4 regions of the Pantoea sp. GW821-FHT03E06 genome follow, and region 1 is predicted to be linked to each of the others. Evidence: predicted binding sites of a transcription regulator. Region 1 holds the regulator's gene; each other region holds the start of a gene.
The links. Region 1 encodes PurR, which represses purine synthesis genes. Its sites were predicted from a motif close to CANGCAAACGTTTGCNTG; they were not measured.
Positions count from the first base shown of each region.

Region 2: a site for PurR is predicted at 1,912-1,929, ahead of cvpA (colicin V production protein). Genes of this name have one in related genera too.
Region 3: a site for PurR is predicted at 2,002-2,019, ahead of purL (phosphoribosylformylglycinamidine synthase). Genes of this name have one in related genera too.
Region 4: a site for PurR is predicted at 1,819-1,836, ahead of serA (phosphoglycerate dehydrogenase). Genes of this name have one in related genera too.

Region 1 covers NZ_JBWKUG010000001.1:1,792,151-1,796,366, forward strand. Annotated here, with positions in the region: gene punC (purine nucleoside transporter PunC) at 1-465, opposite strand, end outside; gene punR (DNA-binding transcriptional activator PunR) at 576-1,487, shown strand; gene purR (HTH-type transcriptional repressor PurR) at 1,484-2,509, opposite strand; gene cydH (cytochrome bd-I oxidase subunit CydH) at 2,784-2,873, shown strand; gene AC07WB_RS08365 (C40 family peptidase) at 2,934-3,725, opposite strand; gene AC07WB_RS08370 (Grx4 family monothiol glutaredoxin) at 4,090-4,216, shown strand, end outside.
Region 2 covers NZ_JBWKUG010000001.1:2,876,865-2,881,080, forward strand. Annotated here, with positions in the region: gene purF (amidophosphoribosyltransferase) at 1-1,326, opposite strand, end outside; gene cvpA (colicin V production protein) at 1,363-1,848, opposite strand; gene dedD (cell division protein DedD) at 2,100-2,849, opposite strand; gene folC (bifunctional tetrahydrofolate synthase/dihydrofolate synthase) at 2,839-4,104, opposite strand.
Region 3 covers NZ_JBWKUG010000001.1:3,083,378-3,087,593, reverse strand. Annotated here, with positions in the region: gene tadA (tRNA adenosine(34) deaminase TadA) at 1-383, shown strand, start outside; gene mltF (membrane-bound lytic murein transglycosylase MltF) at 380-1,837, opposite strand; gene purL (phosphoribosylformylglycinamidine synthase) at 2,109-4,216, shown strand, end outside.
Region 4 covers NZ_JBWKUG010000001.1:3,350,990-3,355,205, forward strand. Annotated here, with positions in the region: gene AC07WB_RS15610 (5-formyltetrahydrofolate cyclo-ligase) at 1-462, shown strand, start outside; gene serA (phosphoglycerate dehydrogenase) at 501-1,739, opposite strand; gene rpiA (ribose-5-phosphate isomerase RpiA) at 2,019-2,678, opposite strand; gene AC07WB_RS15625 (LysR family transcriptional regulator ArgP) at 2,859-3,764, shown strand; gene AC07WB_RS15630 (oxidative stress defense protein) at 3,803-4,216, opposite strand, start outside.

The sequences.
Region 1 (4,216 bases):
ACTGATTAGCCAGGCTCCCAGCAGCGGAGCGAGCGCCGGTGACAAGGCGACCAGCGGCATAATCGTGGCAAAAACTTTATGAGCCTGTGCTTTTGGATAGCGATCAACGACCAATGCCTGCCAGCTCACCGCTGCAGCACATACCCCAATCGCCTGCACAAAACGTAACGCCAGCATCAGGCGTACATCGGTCACCCAAAGCATACCAAGACAGCCAAGTGCAAAGATGGCTAAGCCCGCCAGCAGAATAGGTTTACGACCGTAGCGATCTGATAGCGGTCCCCAAAAGACCTGCGCACAAGCAAAGCCGGCAAGGAACAGACTCAGGCTGGCACTGATGGTGCCCGGTGCAGTGGCAAAATCACGTTGCATATCGCCAAAGGCGGGTAAATACATATCCGTGGCAAGAAAGCCGAGCATGCTGAGCACGGCAAGGTAGGGCATAAATGCTTTAGACGACAACATGTTATTTCTCTTATGGGCAGGTTGAACGCGGGGGAGTGTAAAAGGATGCAACACGCTTTGTGAAACGCTAATATTTGCACAGTGCTGTTAAATTTTTTGAAGGTGAATTCATGTGGTCAGAATACGCGCTTGAAGTGGTAGATGCCGTAGCGCGAACCGGCAGCTTCAGCGCCGCGGCGCAGGAGTTGCACCGTGTGCCTTCTGCCATCAGCTATACCGTACGCCAACTGGAAACCTGGCTGGCGGTACCGCTCTTTGAGCGCCAGCATCGGGAAGTGGTAATGACACCGGCAGGTGAGCATTTTGTGCGTGAAGGACGATCTGTTATCAAAAAAATGCTCGCCACCCGCAGGCAGTGTCAGCAGCTGGCCAATGGCTGGCGCGGTGAGTTGAGCATCGCCATTGACTGTATTGTAAAACCGCAGCGTACGCGGCAATTAGTGAAGGACTTCTATCGCCATTTCCCGGACATGGAGTTGATCATCAGTTATGAAGTGTTTAATGGCGTCTGGGACGCGTTAGCCGATGGACGCGTTGATGTCGCGATTGGCGCCACCCAGGCAATTCCGGTTGGGGGACGTTTTGCTTTTCAGGATATGGGGGCGCTTAACTGGCGCTGTGTCGTGAGTCCTCATCATCCTTTAGTCAGTAGCGTTGAACTGGATGATGAAACTCTGCGGGCATGGCCTTCGCTGGTGCTGGAAGATACCTCGCGAGCGTTGCCGCGCCGCATGACATGGACGCTCGATAATCAGCGGCGCCTGGTGGTGCCAGAATGGGAAACCGGGCTCGACTGCTTGCAGGCAGGATTGTGCGTTGGGATGGTGCCGGGCCATTTAGCCCGACCGCTGCTGGATAACCATGCGTTGGTGGAGCTGCAATTGCCGCAGGCCTTTCCAGACAGCCCCTGCTGCGTTAGCTGGTCAGAACAGCGCGCGTCGCCGGCGCTGGATTGGCTATTAGCCTATCTCGGGGATGCCGAAACGCTGAACCACGAATGGCTCAGTGAAGTGACACACTAGCGACGATAGTCGCGGAATGGCCCGTCTGCCACGGAGCGGCGCTCAATCAGCGTGGGTTGAACCTCAATGGTTTGTGGCTCTTCGCGCTTGCTGGTGATGCGATCGAGCAGCATCTCCAAAGCTTTTTCACCTAATTCGGCTTTAGGCTGATGCACGGTGGTCAGGGCGGGCGTGAAATAACGCGCGTTGCGCACGTTATCATAGCCAATCACTGAGATATCCTGCGGCACGCGCAAACCCATTTCATCTGCTGCGCAAATTGCGCCCATCGCCATAATGTCACCACCGCAGAACACGGCGGTGGGGCGCTGTTTCTGATTAAGGATTTGCTGCATCGCCTGATAACCCGATTCCGGTTCAAAGTCGCCCTGAACGATCCATTCCGGGCGCACAGTGATGCCCGCTTCATTCATCGCCTGAAGGAAACCGGCATGACGTCCGCCGCCGGTATTGCGCTCCAATTGGCCAGGAATTGCGCCAATGTCGCGGTGACCACGTTCAATCAGATATCGACCAGCGAGATAGCCACCCTGGAATGCATTATCCTGCACGGTATCGGTAAAATCGCCGCGCGAAGCACCCCAATCCATAACAACCATCGGAATATTGCGATTTTCTTCAAGCATTTGCAGCAAATCATCGGGATATTCTGAACACATCACGAGCAATCCATCGACACGCTTCTGCGCCATCATGGAGAGATAAGCGCGCTGCTTTTGTAAGTCGTTATGCGCGTTACCCAGAATCAACGTATAGCCGCGATCGAAGCAGTGATTTTCTACCGCTTCAATAATTTCGGCAAAATAAGGCGCTTCACTGGAGGTCGCCAGCAGGCCCAACGTTTTGGTGTGATTGACTTTCAGGCTACGCGCCACGGCGCTTGGCGAGTAGTGCAATGCTTTGATCGCTTCCCATACGGCGTTACGCGTCTCTTCTGCTACGAAACGCGTTTTGTTGATGACATGCGAAACCGTGGTGGTCGAAACACCCGCGCGTTTTGCCACATCTTTAATTGTTGCCATGAAAATGGTACTCCTGGGCTTATCGCAACTTACTGATAAGTATATTGTTAAACGTTTGCGTCTGCTAATGCTTTTATCGCCCAAAATAAGGGGCAAAACGGTGTGGTTTAGCAGACAAAATCACTTTATCGCGCTGTAAACACACCCTGCACAAAATGTGTTGCGCAACGAAAGGCGGCGATTCTAGCAAGCCCGGGCGGATAACACGAGATTTTTGCCCATCGCTGTGCGAAAATCGGTTTAACCCTAAGAAATGTGTGACTAAGGAGGAGTAATGAGTACGGATTTGAAGCTGGCGCTAATGACAACCGTTGGTGCTCTGTTAATGATTATTGCCTTTAGCTTTACTGCAATCATGCATTAATAAAAAAAGCCGGAGCAGCTCAATGCAGCGTCCGGCTTTTTTCTGCGCGTTGCGCAACAACTAACGAATGGTTTTCGGCGTCATCATACGACGCGCCCCAACATAGTGTTTCTGCCAGTAATCCTCACCCAACGCGCTAATCTGAATATCTTTGCCGGTACGCGGCGACTGAATGAATTTGCCATTACCAAGATACACGCCAACATGATCGGCAGTGCCACGATTATTGATGCGGAAGAACACCAAATCACCTTTTTCCAGCATTTCACGCTTAATTGGTGCAGCATCGCGCAGGTGATACATCTCATTGGCGGTGCGCGGGAACTTGAACTTCACCAAATCTTTATAGGCGTACCACACCAGGCCGCTGCAGTCGAAGCCGGTATGCGGGGAGGTGCCGCCCCATTGATAAGGTTTGCCGAGCTGGCCCATTAATTTTGTCATCGCAGTTTCACGCGCCTTTTGATAACGCTGGCGATGCGCCTTGCTCATTTTGATGCCGGTGAGCGGCAATGCTTCATCATCAACGTCGACGTCTGCGGCTTTTTTTATCTGTCGTTGATGACCATATTTCTTCGTCGTGGGTTTTAGCAGGGATTTTTTGCGGCTGGTTTTAGTTAGTGCGATTTCTGGCTTTGCCAGTTTTTTAATTTTGAGTTTTTGGACGGCAGGCAGCCGCGATTTTTTCGTAGTGGTTTTCACCGGACGTCGTTTGCGGCGCTCGTCTTCACGTGCGCTCTTTTTCTCTGCTTTTTGCGAGCTGGCATTAACCGGCGCATGCGGAGACGCAGAGGCCACGTTAAAGAACAGTTGGGCAAAAGCCAGTATGAAAAGCGTAATCAGTAAACGCATAATCCGGTTATAGGTTCAGCAGGCTGGAAACAAACAGACTGCGGCAGAGTGAGAGTAATCTGATCAAACGATCAGCGCCGAGGCAATTCTAATCCACTTTTTTTCCAAAAGGTAAGGCCTTTTTCTATTAAACTGTTACCAGATTGATTCTGTCGCAAAAATGAACTAATTCAGCTGGTTAACGCAGCGAAACTATTGCTAATTATTAATTTAGTCATGCCTATTAATGATATGAAAATGTTATTTGTGGCGGCCCAACTTAACAAACATGGCGATTCCCCGACGCTAACGTAAAATCCCGTTTTCAGTACGGGAGCGAAATCGCTACAATAAACAAACACGAAGTGAAGCATTAAGGAAGGCAATAATGAGTACTGTTGAAAAAATTCAGCGTCAGATCGCAGAAAACCCGATCCTGCTGTACATGAAAGGTTCGCCAAAGCTGCCAAGCTGCGGTTTCTCGGCGCAAGCCGTGCAGGCGCTTTCTGCGT
Region 2 (4,216 bases), 1.1 Mb from region 1:
ATCGTTCAGATCCTGGAAAATCAACGCATCGGCTTTAATCAGCTGACGAATCTCTTCCACTTCACGGCCGTGAGCGATGAGCTCGGTTGCGCTTGGCATATCGATTCCGTAGACGTTCGGGAAACGAATTTCCGGTGCCGCAGAAGCGAGGTAAACGCGTTTCGCACCCGCTTCGCGGGCCATCTCGATAATCTGCTCTGAGGTGGTACCGCGTACGATGGAATCATCCACCAGCAACACGTTTTTATCGCGGAACTCGGCACGGTTAGCGTTGAGCTTACGGCGCACCGCGCTGCGGCGCAGCTGCTGGCCCGGCATAATAAAGGTACGGCCAACGTAGCGGTTTTTCACGAATCCCTGGCGATAAGGCTTGTCGAGGATGCGCGCGATTTCCAGCGCGATATCGGTGGAGGTTTCGGGAATGGGAATCACCACATCGATGTCCAGATCTTCCCACTCGCGGGCAATTTTCTCACCCAGCTTGGTGCCCATGCGCACGCGCGCACTGTACACCGAGATTTTATCGAGGAATGAATCCGGACGCGCAAAGTAAACGTACTCGAACAGGCAAGGATTAGTTTTCGGGTTTTCTGCACACTGGCGGGTAGACAGCTGGCCCTGCTCGGTGATGTACACCGCTTCACCCGGCGCAACGTCACGAATGAACTCGAAGCCCAGCGTGTCGAGCGCGACACTTTCTGACGCCACCATATATTCGGTGCGGCCATCAGCGATGACGCGCTTGCCCAGCACCAGCGGACGAATACCGTTAGGATCGCGGAAGGCGACCATACCGTGCCCGATAATCATAGAAACGACCGCGTAAGCGCCGCGCACCTGCTGATGCACTGCCGCCACCGCAGCAAAAATGTTGTCGGCTTCCAGCGGGTAATGCTGAAAACGGTCCAGCTCCTGCGCGAAAATGTTCAGCAGGATTTCGGAATCTGAGGTGGTATTAACGTGACGGCGGCCCGTTTCGAACAGCTGTTTGCGCAGTTCATGCGCGTTGGTCAGGTTACCGTTGTGCGCCAACGTTATGCCATACGGGGAGTTCACGTAGAAGGGTTGCGCTTCAGAGGCGCTCGAGCTGCCTGCCGTAGGGTAGCGTACATGGCCAATCCCGATGTTGCCCTGCAGACGCTGCATGTGGCGCGCTTCGAACACATCGCTTACCAGACCGTTGGCTTTACGCAAACGGAAGCAGTTAATAGCATCGATGGTACAAATGCCGGCGGCATCCTGCCCGCGGTGCTGAAGCACCGTTAACGCGTCATAGATTGACTGGTTTACTGGCATAAAACCGGTGATACCAACAATACCGCACATATTGTCATTTCCTCATTAGCCGCACTCCCGATGGTGTCACCGGGGTAAAAAACTCGACGTGCTTTTCAGGTAATCAAAAAACCACCTGATGATGTAACTGAACTGGGGAATAAGCTGCGACTGTTGCCAGTCCGGGCTTTTGGAAAAGCCGGTGAATGTATCAAGGAAGAAAAGCATAGCAGACACTATCAGCACGCCACGCAACGCCCCGAAACAGACCCCCAACACCCTGTCGGTTCCCGACAAGCCAGTTTTCTCAACCAGCGAGCCGATCACATAGTTCACGATGGCCCCCACAATCAGGGTGGCCACGAATAACACCGCGATGGCGATGCCGTTGCGAACCAGTTCGTCGTCAAAACCTGTAAACCAGACGGCAAGGTAGGCGTAATAATGACTGGCGACAAAAAACGCGCATCCCCAGGTAACGAGAGATAAGGCTTCACGGACAAACCCACGAATCAGGCTGACCAGAGCCGAAAAACCAACTACCGCAATAATGACGTAATCAATCCAGATCATGAACTCTTCCAGCCCAGTGCTATCGCACCCCCTGCATCCAGTTCGGGGCGCATTCTAACAGAAAAAGAAAACGTTTGCGTAGGGTTTTCCGGTTCTGTATCCGTAAAAAGGGCGATGAAAAAAACTTTCCTCGCCCCGTGTGTTATCAGCAATTTAAGATACTGATATTTAATGATTTTATTTCCGCGCTTCGCTACAAAAATTTTGTAAAGCCGCGCCTTTTTCTGCTATCGGCGCGGCTTATCAGCGCCCTATCGCGCGCTATAAGGTTTCACCACCCCACCCAGACCTGAGATGCTTTGCAGCTCGCTAAGAGAACCTTGCAGCTTCGCTTTGTTAGCATCCGGACCGACATAAATGCGGGTAATTTGCCCCTGCACCGGCGATGACGGAACGGTAAAGGCGCGATAGCCGGAGAGACGCAGCTGCGCCACAATCTCGCTCACTTTCGCGGCGTTCTTTAACGCACCCAGCTGTACGACATACGCCTGCCCCGTCGGCGCAGCTGTCTCACTCTGCTTCGGCGTTTCTGCCGGTTTTGGCTGCTCAACCGGTTTCGGCTGCTCTACCGGCTTCGGCTTCGGTTGCTCCACCGGTTTTGGCTTCGGCTGTTCTACCGGCTTTGGTTTCGGCTGCTCGACCGGTTTTGGCTTCGGCTGTTCTACCGGCTTCGGTTGCACCTGCTGATGTACCGGTGGCGGCGTCACTACGCTTGGCTCGGTATTCTGCGTCGGCTGCGCGCTGCCGCTGGTGGCAGTTTTGCCGCTCGCCGGGTTCTGCACCGCGCCTGCACCTTCCGGTGGCTGTGCCGGTAAAGGCTGTGTCACCGGTGGAACCATTTCACTGTCCTGCTGGTCGTCAGGCTTCGGCACCAGCGGAATAGCGGCGAACTCTTCTTTGTAATGCTTTTTCTTACCGTCTAGCAGGCCAGGCAAGACGATGACACCAATCGCCACCAAAATGACCGTACCGACTAAGCGATTTTGAAACTTACTTGCCACTGCCGTTCTCCGCTGCCATCGATTCCATAACCTGCGCTACGGTGTGGAAAGACCCACACACCAGAATCACATCTTCAGGACGCGCCTGCTGACGCGCCGCTTGCCAGGCTGCCTCAACGTTGCTGTAAGACGTTCCATTTTTCAGATGAGCCATGAGCTCATCAGCGGTTGCACCACGCGGACCGTCAAGCGGCGCGCAGTACCAGCAATCAACCTGTGGCGCCAGCGCGGCCAGCGTACCGGCGATATCTTTGTCATGCAGCATACCGACCACCGCATGCACCTTGCCACGCAATAGCTCAGCGGCCAGACGTGAAGCCAGATAATAAGCGGCATGAGGATTGTGCGCCACATCGAGAATCACGCGCGGCGATTCGCTCACGGTCTGAAAACGACCGGGTAAAATAGCGCGTGGCAGATGCTGGCGAATGATCGCTTCACTGACGTTCAGGCCCGATGCACGCAGCGCGGTAAGCGCAGTCGCCGCATTCGGTAATGGCACCTGTGGCAACGGCAAATCGCGCAGTTCACCGTGCGCATCCTGCAACATCCAACTCTCGCCGGTCTGCTGCCACTGCCAGTCGCGATTGCGCTGCAACAGCACTGCCCCCTTCTCCGTCGCCACCTCCGCGATGGTGCCCGGCATATCGTCTTCCCCGACGATCGCCGGTTTGCCTGCACGGAACACGCCGGCTTTTTCGCGGCCGATGCTTTCGCGATCCGGCCCCAGCCAATCGGTGTGATCCAGCGCAATGCTGGTGATTACTGCGACATCAGCATCGACAATATTGGTGGCATCAAGGCGTCCGCCAAGGCCAACTTCGAGAATCACCACATCGAGATTGGCATCGCGGAACAGATTGAATGCCGACAGGGTGCCGAACTCGAAATAGGTGAGAGAAATGTCACCGCGCCCGGCTTCAATTGCGGCAAAACTGGCGCTGTGCAGCGCTTCATCCAGTTCCACACCCTGCACACGTACGCGTTCGGTATAACGCACCAGATGCGGCGAGCTGTAAACGCCCACGCGATAACCGGCGGCCAACAACAGCGTTTCCAGGGTGCGGCAGGTGGTGCCTTTACCGTTAGTACCGGCGACGGTGAAGACAAAAGGAGCGGGTTTGAGTAGATCGAGGCGTTCAGCAACGCGTTGAATACGATCCAAACCGAGTTCAATGGCCTGCGAGTGCAGATGCTCAAGATAATGAAGCCACGTGGCCAAAGGCGACGTGGCTTGAGGAAGAGAATTATCCATGTGTCCCGTTCTTAATTAATACACATCATCCTTCAAGCTGCAGCGGCGTTGGCTGCGTTCATCCACCCCGGTCACTTACTGATGTAAGCTCCCGGGGATGTATTCACTTGCC
Region 3 (4,216 bases), 1.3 Mb from region 1:
TGATTGGAGAGGGCTGGAATCGTCCGATTGGTCAGCACGATCCTACCGCGCATGCGGAGATCATGGCGCTGCGTCAGGGCGGCAAAGTGCTGGAAAACTATCGTTTACTGGATACGACGCTGTATGTAACGCTGGAGCCTTGCGTGATGTGCGCCGGTGCGATGGTGCACAGTCGCATCACGCGATTAGTGTTTGGCGCCAAAGATGAGAAAACCGGTGCGGCGGGTTCTTTACTGGACGTTATTGGTCATCCCGGCATGAATCATCAAATCCAGATTGATTGCGGTGTGTTGGCAGACGAGTGTGCCGGGATGCTGAGTGACTTCTTCCGCATGCGTCGCGAGCAAAAGAAAGCGCTGCGACAGGCGCAGCGCAGCGGTTAATTCATCGCAATTTTCGGTTCGACTGCCGGGTAACCGGCGCCTAATTCCGCTTCCAGCGCCGACTGTTGTGCGATGCGCTTCTCTTGCTCCTGCAAATATCCCACCAAACTGATCTGATACTTACGAATATTCTCCACGTAGTTATAAGCTTCGTGGCCGCGTGCGTAACCGTAAGTGGTTTGCGTGTAGTAACGTTTCTGGCTCAGCATTGGCAAGCGCAGCTTCACATCTGCCCAGCTATCCGGGTTGCCGCCCTGTCTCGCCGTCAGCTTACGCACGTCCAGCATGTGCGCGTAGCCCATGTTGTAGGCCGCCAGCGCGAACCAAATGCGCTCATCTTCAGGAATCGTTTCCGGCACCTTTTCCATCATGCGCTTGAGATATTCACTGCCGCCGCGAATACTCTGCTCGGGATCGAGCCGATCGTTCACGTCAAGGCTGTCCGCAGTATTGCGCGTCAACATCATCATGCCGCGCACGCCGGTGGGCGAGGTGGCCTGCGGATTCCAGTGCGACTCCTGATAAGAGATCGCCGCTAACAAGCGCCAATCCATGGTGGCGGAATATTTCTCAAACAGCGGTTTGATATCGGGCAGCGTATTATCAATGGCGCGCAGGAAAGTACGCGTATCTACGTAATCGAAAGTGCCGACGTGACCAAGATACTTCTCTTCCAGCCGCGCCATCGCGCCTTCTTCACCCATTTGGCTATAGAAGTCGAGCATGGCCGCATTCAGACTGTCATCATCGTTACGCGGCAGATACCATGTCACCGGCTCTTCATCCGTCACATCAAATGCCACCGCCAGCTGCGGATGAATGCGTTGCAGCAAGCCAATGGTGACCGAATCACCCACGGTATAATCCAGCTTACCGTCGGCGACGGCTTCAAGCAGCGCTTTCTGCCCTTGATCGGTGGAGATCGCCCAGTCGAGATCGGGATAGCTGTCAGCTTTGGCGGAACGTAAAGTTGACAGATATGCCGAACCGGACTGCACAATCAGGCGGCCTTTAAGATCGCCGAGATTTTTCGGGCGAGGCTTATCAATGCGGTACACCAGCTGCTGCGACACTGAATAGTAGCTCGGGCCACTTTGATAGTGCGCAAGGCGTTCGCTGTTATAGATCAAACCGGCGGCAAGCAAATCCGCTTTACCATCATCCAAATCGTCAAACAGATCGCCAAGGTTAGGACGCACCTCAACTTCCAGTTTCACGCCAAGATAATCGGCGAAGCGCTTCGCCAGCTCGTAATCCATTCCGGCTGGTGCATTGTTAATGGTGTAGTAAGTCAGCGGAGAGTTCACCGTGCTGATGCGCAGCACTCCGCGTGATTTGATCTGTGATAGCGCGTCTTTTCCTCCCCCGTACCACGGGATGGAGGGCCACAGTGCTAGCGCAAGCAGCACGGTGATCAGACCGATAAACAGATAGTTTATTTTTAGGCGTTTCAAATAGTTGTCTCGTAATGGCTCACAGGCCTCTGTCTTTTAAAAGGCAGTATTTATGTTGTTTTAACTCCCAGAGCGACGGGCATTTTGCGCAACAAAAAGAGGCAGGGCAACTTTTATAGCAAGAATTGTGCAAAATTCAGCCAAACGCCAGGTGCCAGAATTTATGCGCAAACGGTTTCGTATCCTGTGCTGTTTCTCTATAATACCGCCCGTTTTCCCCTGTTGCGCCCAATGAAGCGTCGCCCGGCACTTCAAAGACGAGAGATCTTTAATGATGGAAATTCTGCGTGGTTCGCCCGCTCTGTCGGCATTTCGTGTAAACAAACTGCTGACCCGCTTTCAGGACGCTCACCTTCCAGTGAGTGATATTTACGCCGAGTACGTCCATTTTGCCGATGTCAGCGCACCGCTCAGCGCGGATGAACACGCCCGCCTGCAACGCCTGCTGAAATACGGTCCTTCTCTCGCCGAACATGCGCCACAAGGGCGTCTGTTGCTGGTTACGCCGCGTCCCGGCACCATCTCGCCGTGGTCATCGAAAGCCACCGACATCGCACACAACTGCGATCTGCCCCAGGTGTTACGCCTTGAGCGCGGTATGGCTTTCTATGTGCAGGCCCCCGAGCTGACGGAAGCGCAGTGGCAGCAGCTTGCCAGCCTGCTGCATGACCGCATGATGGAAACCGTATTCGCTGACCTCAGCGATGCGCAGCAGCTGTTTGCCCATCATCAGCCGCAGCCGCTGAAAAGCATCGACGTGCTGGGCGCAGGCCGCCGCGCGCTTGAACAGGCCAATACCACGCTGGGCCTGGCGCTGGCCGATGATGAGATCGATTACCTGCTTGATGCCTTTACTAAGCTGGGGCGTAATCCTAACGACATTGAGCTCTACATGTTTGCGCAGGCAAACTCCGAACACTGCCGTCACAAGATCTTCAACGCCGACTGGATTATTGATGGCGAAAAGCAGCCGAAATCGCTGTTTAAAATGATCAAAAACACCTTTGAACATAACCCTGAGCACGTGCTGTCGGCCTATAAAGACAATGCCGCGGTGATGGAAGGTTCTGAGGTTGGTCGCTTCTACGCGGATGCGCAGCAGGGCGAATATCAATTCCATCAGGAAGAAGCGCACATCCTGATGAAAGTCGAAACCCATAATCATCCAACTGCCATTTCGCCATGGCCGGGTGCCGCGACCGGTTCCGGTGGCGAAATCCGCGATGAAGGCGCAACCGGCCGTGGCGCGAAACCAAAAGCCGGACTGGTCGGTTTTTCGGTTTCGAACCTGCGCATTCCAGGCTTCGAACAGCCGTGGGAAGAGGATTTCGGTAAGCCGGATCGCATTGTCACTGCGCTGGACATCATGACCGAAGGCCCGCTGGGCGGCGCGGCATTCAACAACGAATTTGGTCGTCCGGCCCTTAACGGCTACTTCCGTACCTATGAAGAGCGCGTTAACAGCCACAATGGCGTAGAACTGCGCGGCTACCACAAGCCAATCATGCTGGCGGGCGGTATCGGTAACATCCGTGCCGATCACGTACAGAAGGGCGAGATTGTGGTGGGCGCCAAGCTGATCGTGCTGGGCGGTCCGGCCATGAACATCGGTTTGGGCGGCGGTGCGGCTTCTTCGATGGCTTCAGGCCAGTCAGATGCCGATCTTGATTTTGCTTCGGTACAGCGCGACAACCCGGAAATGGAGCGCCGCTGCCAGGAAGTCATTGACCGTTGTTGGCAGCTAGGGGAAGCCAACCCGATTCTGTTTATCCACGACGTCGGCGCGGGCGGTCTCTCGAACGCGATGCCAGAGCTGGTCAGCGATGGTAACCGCGGCGGCAACTTTAACCTGCGCGACATCCTCAGTGATGAGCCAGGCATGAGCCCGCTGGAAGTGTGGTGTAACGAATCGCAGGAGCGTTATGTGCTGGCGGTGGCGCCAGAGAAGCTGGCGCTGTTCGATGAGCTGTGCCAGCGTGAGCGCGCGCCGTATGCGGTGATCGGTGAAGCCACCGAAGAGCTGCATCTGAACCTCGCTGACAGCCATTTCGACAATAAGCCAATCGACATGCCGCTCGACGTGCTGCTGGGCAAAACGCCGAAGATGACGCGCGATGTTGCCAGCCAGCAAGCCAAAGGCGATGCGCTGCAGCGTGAGGGTATTACGATTGCTGATGCGGTGCATCGTGTGCTGCATTTGCCAACCGTGGCGGAAAAAACCTTCCTGATCACCATCGGCGATCGCAGCGTAACCGGCATGGTCGCGCGCGATCAGATGGTGGGTCCATGGCAGATCCCCGTTGCCAACTGCGCCGTCACCACCGCCAGCCTCGATAGCTATCATGGTGAAGCATTCTCCCTTGGTGAACGTGCACCGGT
Region 4 (4,216 bases), 1.6 Mb from region 1:
GCCAATGCCCAACGCATCGCGCTGTTTTTATCGGTTGATGGTGAAATCAATACCCGACCGCTGATCGCCAAACTGTGGCAGCAAAAAAAGCAGGTTTATCTGCCGGTGCTGCACCCTTTCTCGCCAGGCAATCTGCTGTTTATTCGCTACACGCCTGAAACCACCCTTACGCCTAATAAACTGCGCATTCCGGAACCGCCGTTAGATATCACGCAACTGGCCACGCTGGACCAATTAGATGTAATGCTGGTGCCGCTGGTGGCGTTTGACCACCAGGGACAACGTTTGGGGATGGGCGGTGGATTCTACGATCGCACGCTGCAAAACTGGCAGCAGCATGGTTTTCTTCCGGTGGGCATTGCGCATGATTGCCAGCGCGTGGATGCACTCCCCGTCGCGGCATGGGATGTCCCGCTGCCAGCAATATTGACGCCATCTAAACTGTGGCAATGGGAAGCGTAAGCAGAAAAAACAAAGGGCGCCAGCGGCGCCCTGTTCGATCAGTACAACAGACGAGCGCGAATGGTGCCTGGAATGGCCTTCATCGCCTGTAGCGCTTTATCCGCCACATCTTCTGACGCATCAATATCAATGACCACGTAGCCCATTATCGGCGTGGTTTGCAGATACTGCGCAGCAATGTTGATGCCCTGCTCAGCAAAAATCTGGTTGATAGCCGTCAATACACCCGGACGGTTTTCATGGATGTGCAGCAGACGGCTGGCGCTGGCTGCGTGCATCGGCAATGACACTTCCGGGAAGTTAACTGCAGACAAAGTAGATCCATTGTCAGAGTACTTTGCCAGCTTGCCAGACACTTCTAAGCCGATATTTTCCTGCGCTTCCTGGGTTGAACCACCAATGTGCGGCGTCAAAATCACATTGTCGAACTCGCACAGCGGAGAGTTGAAAGGATCGCTGTTGGTAGCAGGTTCAACCGGGAAGACATCAATAGCGGCACCGGCCAGATGCTTGTTTGCCAGCGCATTACACAACGCGGGAATATCAATCACGGTTCCGCGCGCGGCGTTGATCAGCAGCGAGCCGGGCTTCATTAGCGCTAGCTCTTCAGCACCCATCATATTTTGCGTTGATGGCGTTTCTGGCACGTGCAGGCTGACCACATCGCTCATGTTGAGCAAGTCAGAGAGATGGCGAACCTGCGTAGCGTTACCCAGCGGCAGTTTGCTTTCGATATCGTAGAAGAACACGTGCATACCCAGGCTCTCGGCCAGCACACCCAGCTGCATGCCGATATGGCCATAGCCGATGATACCCAGTTTTTTGCCACGCGCTTCGTAGGAACCGTTAGCGACTTTATTCCAGATACCACGGTGTGCTTTGGCGTTCGCCTCCGGAATACCGCGCAGCATCAGCAGCATTTCGCCAATCACCAGCTCAGCAACCGAACGGGTATTCGAGAACGGTGCGTTGAACACCGGTACGCCGCGTTTCGCCGCAGCGCCAAGATCAACCTGATTAGTACCGATACAGAAGCAGCCGACAGCCACCAGCTTTTCAGCGGCAGCAAAGATCTCTTCAGTCAGTTGGGTGCGGGAACGGATACCAATGAAGTGCGCATCGCGGATGGAGGATTTCAGCGACTCCGCATCCAGCGCCCCTTTGTGAAACTCGATGTTGGTATAGCCTGCTGCACGCAGGTTTTCCAGCGCACTCTGGTGAACGCCTTCCACCAGCAGGAACTTAATCTTGTCTTTTTCCAGTGATACCTTTGCCATTTCCCGACCCTATTCAGAATTCAACGAGGACTACCATAAGGTAGCCTTCTGTCAAAATATCAAATATTTCGTGCGCAGCAATACAAACGATTGCCTGGCGACCAGCACGCGCCCATGCGTAGACAGCACAAAGCCGTACAAAATCATGGCATCTCTATAGGACAGAGTACGAACCTGCTGCTGATGAACCTTTTGTGACATAAGTCACCAAATTTCAGCCTGGCGAGAAAAGATGTTTTGCGCATGGAAATAACCGGCGCACTGCCTGCGCCGGACAGATCATTTTACGATGGTTTTCACGCCTTCAGCGCTGCCAATCAGCGCAACATCGGCACCGCGCGCGGCAAACAGGCCAACCGTCACCACGCCTGGCAGCGCGTTAATGGTTTTTTCCAGCTCGATGGGATTAAGAATACGCAGATTATGTACGTCGAGAATAATGTTGCCGTTATCGGTGATAACGTTCTGACGATACTCGGGCAAGCCGCCCAGCTTCACCAGTTCACGTGCCACAAAGGAACGCGCCATGGGAATGACCTCAACCGGCAGCGGGAAGTGGCCCAGTACATCAACTTCTTTCGACGCATCCGCAATACAGATAAATTTCTTCGCCACTGCGGCGACGATTTTCTCGCGGGTTAGCGCGGCGCCACCGCCTTTGATCATCTGCATCTGCGGGTTGATTTCATCAGCACCATCTACGTAAACCGACAGCTCATCAATCTCGTTAAGATCGAAGACATGGATGCCTAAGGCTTTCAGTTTCTCGGTTGAGGCTTCCGAGCTGGAAACCGCGCCTTCAATCTGATTCTTGATGGTGCCGAGCGCATCAATGAAATGCGCTGCGGTTGAACCTGTACCAACACCGACAATCGTGCCCGGCTCTACGTATTTTAGCGCTGCCCAACCTACCGCTTTTTTCAGTTCATCCTGGGTCATGGTATGTTTAAAACCTGTGCGACATCGAAGTGTGCGTAGTATAAAACAAGGCGTCGTAAAAAAGCGCGACTGTTAAACCGCCGATTTACGTCTTTGGAAGCCAGCCCGCAAAAAAGCGCCGCAGCACAATTTGACAGTTTTATGGCATAGTAATGTCCACCTGAACGAGAGAGAACAACAATGAAACGCCCGGATTATCGAACGCTTCAGGCGCTGGATGCTGTGATTCGTGAGCGCGGCTTTGAGCGCGCGGCACAAAAACTTTGTATTACGCAATCTGCGGTTTCTCAGCGTATTAAACAGCTGGAGAATTTATTCGGTCAGCCGCTGCTGGTGCGTACCGTACCGCCGCGTCCCACCGAGCAGGGACAAAAATTGCTGGCGTTATTGCATCAGGTTGAGCTACTGGAAGAGGAGTGGCTAGGTGACGATAACGGCGGAACAACGCCACTGCTGCTGTCGCTGGCGGTCAACGCCGACAGTCTGGCAACCTGGCTGCTGCCGGCGCTAAAAGATGTGCTGGCCGATTCGCCTGTGCGTCTGAATTTGCAGGTGGAAGATGAAACCCGCACCCAGGAACGTCTGCGTCGCGGTGAAGTGGTTGGTGCAGTGAGTATTCAGCCGCAACCGCTACCAAGCTGTTTGGTGGATCAACTGGGCGCATTGGATTATCTGTTCTGCGCATCGCCAGAATTTGCCGCACGCTATTTCCCAAACGGCGTTACGCGCTCGGCGTTACTGAAAGCGCCGGCGGTGGCATTCGACCATCTGGATGATATGCATCAGGCATTTTTACAGCAGAACTTTGACCTGTCGCCGGGCAGCGTGCCCTGCCACATCGTTAACTCATCAGAAGCCTTTGTGCAGTTAGCCCGCCAGGGTTCCGTGTGCTGTATGATTCCGCATCTGCAAATTGAGCGCGAGCTGGCGCAAGGTGAGCTGGTGGATTTAACGCCGGGCTTGTACCAGCGTCGGATGCTGTATTGGCACCGTTTTGCTCCGGAAAGTCGCTTGATGCGCAGCGTAACAGATGCGCTGATCGCGCATGGCCATCGCGTGCTGCGTCAGGATGTTTCGCCGGTGTAATGTTCAGGTCGCCATAAATGGCGACCTGATATCAAGCGTTACGGCGTATTCGGTTTGATTTCGAATACTACATCCACCTGATCGTCGAAGTGAATGCTTTGCTGCTCGTAAGTTTGCTGCGCGGTGGTGTCTGCGGGTGCGGCGGCGGCTTTATACATGCGCGCCATCGGCATTGGCTGGTAGTTAGCAACGTGATAACGGATGCTGTACACCGAACCCAATTTTGCGTTGAAACCTTCTGCCAGCGCATTTGCCTGCTGCGTCGCATTGGCGATTGCCACTTTACGCGCCTGCTCTTTATAGCTGTCCGGATTCGCCACGCCCAACTCCACTGAACGGATCTCATTCAGGCCCGATTTCAGCGCACCATCCAGCAGTTCGTTCAGCTTATCTAGCTTACGCAACGTCACCTGGACCTGACGCTCAGCACGATAACCTTTCAGTACTGACTT